Regions from separate parts of the Streptomyces sp. JNUCC 63 genome, predicted to be linked through region 2. Evidence: riboswitches for the same ligand, from Rfam matches in the RefSeq annotation. Region 2 holds a riboswitch; the other holds the start of a gene.
What was found. Region 2 has a riboswitch for cyclic di-AMP ahead of ACX25U_RS16810 (M23 family metallopeptidase). Riboswitches for the same ligand answer to the same signal wherever they lie in the genome.

Region 1 (3,434 bases), 1.7 Mb from region 2:
GGATCCGCGCGGTGCCGCCGTCGCGCAGCACCACGTCGGCCTCCCAGTGGGCGGGGTACTCGTGCCGGTCCGGCGGGGTCTGCATGGGCCCAGAGTACGGCTGGCGTCCGACAACGGGGAAAGGCAGTCTGTGGAGGACACACACCGGACCGAGGCCGCGGTCCGACGCCGCCCGGAGCGGAACAACGAACCGCCCCGGGATGCCTCACGTGTGGGAAACTGGTCTAGACAACCCTGATCACCTGAAGGGCAGCATCACATGGCTGAGCGCCGCGTCAACGTCGGCTGGGCCGAGGGCCTTCACGCCCGTCCCGCCTCCATCTTCGTCCGGGCCGCCACGGCCGCAGGCGTCCCCGTGACGATCGCCAAGGCCGACGGCACGCCCGTCAACGCGGCCTCCATGCTGGCCGTGCTCGGCCTCGGCGCCCAGGGTGGCGAGGAGGTCGTCCTGGCCTCCGACGCCGAGGGTGCGGACGACGCGCTGGACCGGCTGGCCAAGCTGGTGTCCGAGGGGCTCGAGGAGCTTCCCGAGACGGTCTGACCGCCGGCCGACCGGCCGGACCGGCCGATTCTGCCGGTCCGGCCGGTCCGGCTGATCGGGCACTGAAGCCGTGCCGTCCTCTGCGGGCGGCACGGCTTCGCCGTTTTCCGGGCGCGGTGCGTCAGATGTTCACGCCGTGCTTGCGGAGGTAGGTCACGGGGTCGACGTCAGAGCCGTAGTCCGGGGTCGTACGGGCCTCGAAGTGCAGGTGCGCTCCGGTGGCGTTGCCGGTCGCGCCGGACAGGCCGATCTGCCGGCCGGGGACGACCGTCTGGCCCACCGAGACACCGATGGACGACAGGTGGCCGTACTGGGTGTACATGCCGTCGGCCATCCTGATCACGACCTGGTTGCCGTACGCCCCGCCCCAGCCGGCCTGGACGACGGTGCCGACGCCGACCGCGTGGACGGCGGTGCCGCCGGCGGCGTGGAAGTCGATGCCGGTGTGGGAGCCGGAGGACCACAGGGAGCCGCCGCTCCGGTAGCCGGTGGAGACGTAGGAGCCGGAGATCGGCGACACGAAGGTGTTCAGGCGCCTGCGCTCGGCCTCGCGGGCGGCGCGCTCCTTGGCCTCGCGCTCCGCCTTCGCCCGTTCCACGGCCTTCTTGCGGGCGGCCTCCTCGGCCAGCTTCCGCTCGGCGGCCTGCTTCTGGGCGGCGGCCTGGGCGTCGATCTTCTCGGCGATGCCGGCGCCGATGGTGATGACCGGGGTCAGTCCGGTGTCCTCGGGGGCGGGGGTCTCGGCGGCGAGGGCCGGGGAGGCGGCGAGGGTGCCGACGACGCCGGTGGTGGTGGTGAGGGCCGCGACGCCCGCCGCGCGGGCGGTGGTGCGGTGCATCCGGCTGGGCCGGCGGTGCTTCCCGGTGGCGCGGGTGAACGCCATGCAGACGCTGTCCTTTCCTTCCTCTCGCCTACCGGGTTAGCTGACGGGTTCGGAGCAGGAAGGTCTCCTACGGGCACCCTCGCACCGCGCGCGGGTGTCCGATTCACCCCAGGGACTTGGGCCCCTCCAGCCGCGAAGGCGGCGACAGGAGGGCGGGTCCCCGGCTCCCCTGGCTCGCGCCGTACGGGGACTCGGCGATGGCTGCCCGGTGCCGCGGATGCGGCGCACTGCCCGACGAACAGCCGGACCGACGCTAGACGGGGCCGCTTTCAAATCCCAAACGGAGTGGAGGTTTTGTAGCACAGAACACAGGGCATAGGGGCAGACTCCGCCTCAATTCGGGCATCACGGGGCCCTGGTGACGCTTCGGTCACCGGGGCCCCGCGCGCGCGTGCCGCTACTCGGCCGCCACGACGGTGACGTGGCCGATGCCGAGGGCCTCGACGGGCTCCTTGATCTGCGCGGCGTCACCGACGAGGACGGTCACCAGCCGGTCCACCGGGAAGGCGTTGACGACGGCAGCGGTGGCCTCCACCGTGCCGGTGGCGGCGAGCTGCTGGTAGAGCGCCGCCTGGTAGTCGTCGGGCAGGTGCTGCTCGACCTGGTCGGCGAGCGTGCTCGCCACGGCGGCCGCCGTCTCGTACTTCAGCGGCGCCACGCCGACGAGGTTCTGCACGGCGACGTCCCGCTCGGTGTCGGTCAGGCCCTCGGCGGCGAGCTTGCGCAGCACCGTGAACAGGTCCTGCAGGGCCGGGCCGGTGTTCGGCGTGTCGACCGAGCCGCTGATGGCGAGCATCGCGGCGCCCGAGCCGTCGGGGGCGGAACGCAGCACCTGGCCGAACGCCCGCACACCGTAGGTGTAGCCCTTCTCCTCGCGCAGGACGCGGTCCAGGCGGGAGGTGAGGGTGCCGCCGAGGCAGTAGGTGCCGAGCACCTGGGCGGGCCACACGCGGTCGTGCCGGTCGGGGCCGACACGGCCGATGAGCAGCTGCGTCTGGACGGCGCCGGGCCGGTCGACGATGACCACGCGCCCGGTGTCGTCGGCGGTCACCGGCGGCACGGGCCGCGGCTTGGCGGGCGCCCCCGTCCAGGCGCCCAGGGTCTCGCCCAGCAGCTCGTCCAGGTCGATGCCGGTGAGGTCGCCGACGACCACGGCGGTGGCCGTGGCGGGACGCACGTGCCGGTCGTAGAAGGAGCGGACGGCCGCCGAGTCGATGGCGCCGACCGTCTCCTCGGTGCCCTGGCGCGGGCGTGACATGCGCGCGGTGGCCGGGAACAGCTCCTTGGAGAGCTCCTTGGCGGCGCGGCGGGAGGGGTTGGCCAGCTCGTGCGGGATCTCGTCGAGCCGGTTGCGCACCAGCCGCTCGACCTCGGAGTCGGCGAACGCGGGCGCCCTGAGGGCGTCGGCCAGCAGGCCGAGTCCCTTGGTCAGGCGGGAGGCCGGGACCTCCAGGCTGAGCCGTACGCCGGGGTGGTCGGCGTGGGCGTCCAGGGTGGCGCCGGCGCGCTCCAGCTCGGCGGCGAACTCCTCGGCGGAGTGCTTGTCGGTGCCCTCGGAGAAGGCCCGGGCCATGATCGTGGCGACGCCGTCCAGCCCGGCCGGCTCGGCGTCCAGGGGCGCGTCCAGCAGCACCTCGACGGCGACGACCTGCTGGCCGGGGCGGTGGCAGCGCAGTACCGTCAGGCCGTTGTCCAGCGTCCCGCGCTCGGGCGCCGGGAACGCCCACGGCCTGGCCTCGCCCGCCTGGGGCCGGGGGTGGAACTCCATCGTGGCGAGCTCGGTCACTTCGCCGCCTCCTCGGTGTGGTCGGTGGCCGCGGTGTCCGCGCCCTGGGCGTCGTCCTGTACGTCGGCGGCGGTCGGCTCGTAGACGAGCACCGCGCGGTTGTCGGGCCGCAGGCGGGCCTTGGCGACTTCCTGGACCTCCTCCGGGGTCACCTCCAGGACGCGCTTGACGGCGGTCAGGGCGAGCTGCGGGTCGCCGAACAGGACGGCGTACCGGCACAGTTC
Region 2 (3,434 bases):
TGAAGGCCGCGGTCAGCGCGTCCGGGGAGCTGGACCCCGAGGCGCGCTTCTGGCACACGGGCGGCGAGAAGGTTCTCTACACGACCGACGAGGGGGCGCGGCGGGCGCGGCGGACGGGTATCGCCGCCGATGTGGTGCCGCTGGGCGCCGTACTCGACTGGGGACTGCTGCTCGAGCACCTGCACGACGTGCGCGGGGTGCGCCGGCTCATGGTGGAGGGCGGCGGGACCGTCCACACGCAGTTGCTGCGGCTGCAGCTCGCGGACGAGGTGCAGCTCGTGCTGGCCCCGCTGTTCGTGGGGGACCCCGAGGCGCCTCGGCTGTTCGGGCCCGGGGGCTATCAGGGCGGGCGGCTGCGGCTGGTGGAGGCGCGGGTCATCGAGGACGTCGTCCTCATGCGCTACGAGCCGACCGCACCCGGCCCGGTGGACCGCGTCGTACCCGCGGACCGGCACTGGCTGCGGCTCGCGTGCGAGCTGGCCGCGCAGTGCCCGCCGTCCCGGACCGCGTTCAGCGTGGGCGCGGTGGTGGTCGCCGCCGACGGGACCGAGCTCGCCCGCGGGTACTCGCGGGAGGCCGGCGACCCGGTCGTGCACGCGGAGGAGGCGGCGCTGGCCAAGGTCGACCCGGCGGATCCGCGGCTGGCCGGCGCCACGGTGTACAGCAGTCTGGAGCCGTGCGCCCGCCGCGCCTCCCGGCCGCGCCCGTGCGCCCGGCTGATTCTGGACGCGGGGGTACGGCGGGTGGTCACGGCCTGGCGGGAACCGGACACGTTCGTCGAGGGCGCCGACGGGACCGGGGTGCTGACGGCCGGGGGTGCCGAGGTCGTCGTGGTGCCGGAGTACGAGGGGCCGGCCAAGGAGCCGAACCGGCATCTGCTGGGCTGAGCGGAATACGTGCGCAAGCTGCCCCGCGCATGGCGTACACTGGTGTCACACCGACGCGGGGTGGAGCAGCTCGGTAGCTCGCTGGGCTCATAACCCAGAGGTCGCAGGTTCAAATCCTGTCCCCGCTACTGAAGGCTCAGGGCCGGAATCCGATCAAGGATTCCGGCCCTGAGTGTTTCCCGGGCGCGTCGCAGGCCGCGGTGGCGTGAGTTTCCTGACGCGCGGTCGACTCGGATGGATGACTCGCCCCATTTTTGCCGGTCATGGGCTGTAAGTTCTGGCCAAGAAGGTTTAATGATCAAGCCGAACGGCTTGGAATCCGGGCTCCGGGTCTATTAACGTTCGATAACGCAGAGCACGGTCGTCCCAGCCGCCACAAGAGGCGGCTCCGTGTGCACGCGCCGAATCCCGCAAGGGAGCCGGGGAACCACCAACTTGGGGTGAATCGGGCTCAATCACCGTGGAAGCACGGCTGGTTGACGCGCGTAGGAGACCTTCCCCTCCGAACCCGTCAGCTAACCCGGTAGGCGACGGAAGGAAAGGAGTGCGCCTTCGTGGCGTCCAACCGGCTGGCCCCAGAAGCCCCGTCCGTGCCGGACCGGCACGACACCGAGACCTTCGGCTACGGCGGCCGGCGTGCCGACGAGGGCCCCTGGGAGGAGTGGAACCCCACCGCGGAGTCCACCCGCCCCGCGCGCGGCCGGCACCGCGTCGCCAAGCAGCGCGGCGGCGGGCTCGCCCGCAGCTCCACGGTTCTCGGCGTCGGCGTGATCGCCGCCGTCGGCGCGGGCGGCATGGCCAGCGCCAACACCAGCAAGCCGCCGGTGTCCATCTCGCTGCCCGACCTGCCTTCCGTGGGCTCTCTGTTCGACGACGCCTCCGACGCCCCCAACACCCCCGAGGGCTCGGCGACCGCGCTCAGCGGCGTCGGTGTGACCACGGCCGACACCGAGCAGGGCACCTCCGACGCCGGTGAGGTGCTGCGCAACCGCATCATGGCGCAGGCCGAGCAGCAGCAGGCCCAGATCGAGGCCAAGACCCTCGCGGACGCCGAGGCCGCCGCCGCCAAGAAGGCCGACGAGGCCGCCGCGAAGGCGCAGAAGGAGGCCGAGGCCAAGGCCGCCGCCGAGAAGAAGAAGGCGGAGGAGGAGGCCGCGAGGAAGGCCGAGGAGGCGCGGCTGGCCGAGCTGGCCAGGCAGTACACGCTGCCGACCTCCTCGTACACGATCACCTCGTCCTTCGGGCAGGCCGGCGCCATGTGGTCCTCCGGCTACCACACCGGCCTGGACTTCGCCGCGCCCACCGGCACCCTGATCAAGGCGGTCCACAGCGGCACCATCACCGAGGCGGGCTGGGCCGGCTCCTACGGCTACCGCACGATCCTCACCCTCGACGACGGCACCGAGCTGTGGTTCTGCCACCAGTCGTCGATCAGCGTCAACGTCGGGCAGAAGGTCAGCACGGGCGACGTCATCGGCCGCGTGGGCGCCACCGGCAACGTCACCGGGCCCCACCTGCACTTCGAGGTCCACCCGGACGGCCAGGCGGGCGGGATCGACCCGATGACGTGGCTGCGCGGCAAGGGTCTCACCCCCTGACGGGCCTCAACCTCTGACGAACCCCTGATGTCTGTTTGCGCAGCCTTGTGGCCGGATGCGGAATGATCCGCTCCGGCCCGGCTGTTGATGTTGGACATGACTTCTCTACGTAAACTGGGCTCGTCCGATCTCGAGGTCTTCCCGCTCGCCCTGGGCGGCAACGTCTTCGGCTGGACCGCCGACCGGGAGCAGTCCTTCGCCGTCCTGGACGCCTACGCGGCCGCCGGAGGCAACTTCGTCGACACCGCCGACTCCTACTCGGCGTGGATCGAGGGGAACCAGGGCGGCGAGTCCGAGACGATCATCGGCAAGTGGGTGAAGGCACGGGGCAACCGCTCCGACGTCGTCATCGCCACCAAGGTGAGCCAGCACCTCGACTTCCAGGGGCTGAGCGCCGCCAACATCAAGGCCGCGGCCGACGCCTCCCTCAAGCGCCTGGGCACGGACTACATCGACCTGTACTACACGCACTTCGACAAGCCGGAGGTGCCCGTCGAGGAGATCATCGGCGCGCTCGACGAGCTGGTGAAGGCGGGCAAGGTGCGGCACATCGCCGCCTCGAACATCTCCGCCGAGCGGCTGACGGCCTCCCTGGACTTCTCCGAGCGCGAGGGCCTGGCCCGCTACGTGGCCCTCCAGCCGCACTACAACCTGGTCTCCCGCGACACCTACGAGGGCGAGCTGCAGAACCTGGCCGAGCGGGCCGGTCTGGCCGCCGTTCCGTACTACGCGCTCGCCTCCGGGTTCCTGACCGGCAAGTACCGGCCCGGTACGACGGTGGACAGCGCGCGGGCGCAGGGCGCCGCCAGGCACCTGGACACCGAGCGCGGCCAGAAGGTTCTCGCCGCCCTCGACGAGGTCGCCCGGGCCCACGACGCCGAGGTCGCCACGGTGGCCCTGGCCTGGCTCGCGGCCCAGCCGACGGTGGCCGCCCCGATCGCCTCGGCGC

Region 1: it holds a riboswitch for cyclic di-AMP, as region 2 does, so the genes downstream of both, ACX25U_RS09210 (M23 family metallopeptidase) here and ACX25U_RS16810 (M23 family metallopeptidase) in region 2, are expected to answer to the same signal.

What each region holds. Positions count from the first base shown of each region.
Region 1 is NZ_CM135963.1:2,030,809-2,034,242, forward strand. It holds gene ACX25U_RS09200 (GNAT family N-acetyltransferase) at 1-85, opposite strand, end outside; gene ACX25U_RS09205 (HPr family phosphocarrier protein) at 260-541, shown strand; gene ACX25U_RS09210 (M23 family metallopeptidase) at 663-1,424, opposite strand; cyclic di-AMP (ydaO/yuaA leader) riboswitch at 1,435-1,631, opposite strand; gene ACX25U_RS09215 (M16 family metallopeptidase) at 1,822-3,210, opposite strand; gene ACX25U_RS09220 (M16 family metallopeptidase) at 3,207-3,434, opposite strand, start outside.
Region 2 is NZ_CM135963.1:3,685,421-3,688,854, reverse strand. It holds gene ACX25U_RS16820 (dihydrofolate reductase family protein) at 1-887, shown strand, start outside; tRNA gene ACX25U_RS16815 (tRNA-Met) at 942-1,015, shown strand; cyclic di-AMP (ydaO/yuaA leader) riboswitch at 1,277-1,432, shown strand; gene ACX25U_RS16810 (M23 family metallopeptidase) at 1,442-2,485, shown strand; gene ACX25U_RS16805 (aldo/keto reductase) at 2,582-3,434, shown strand, end outside.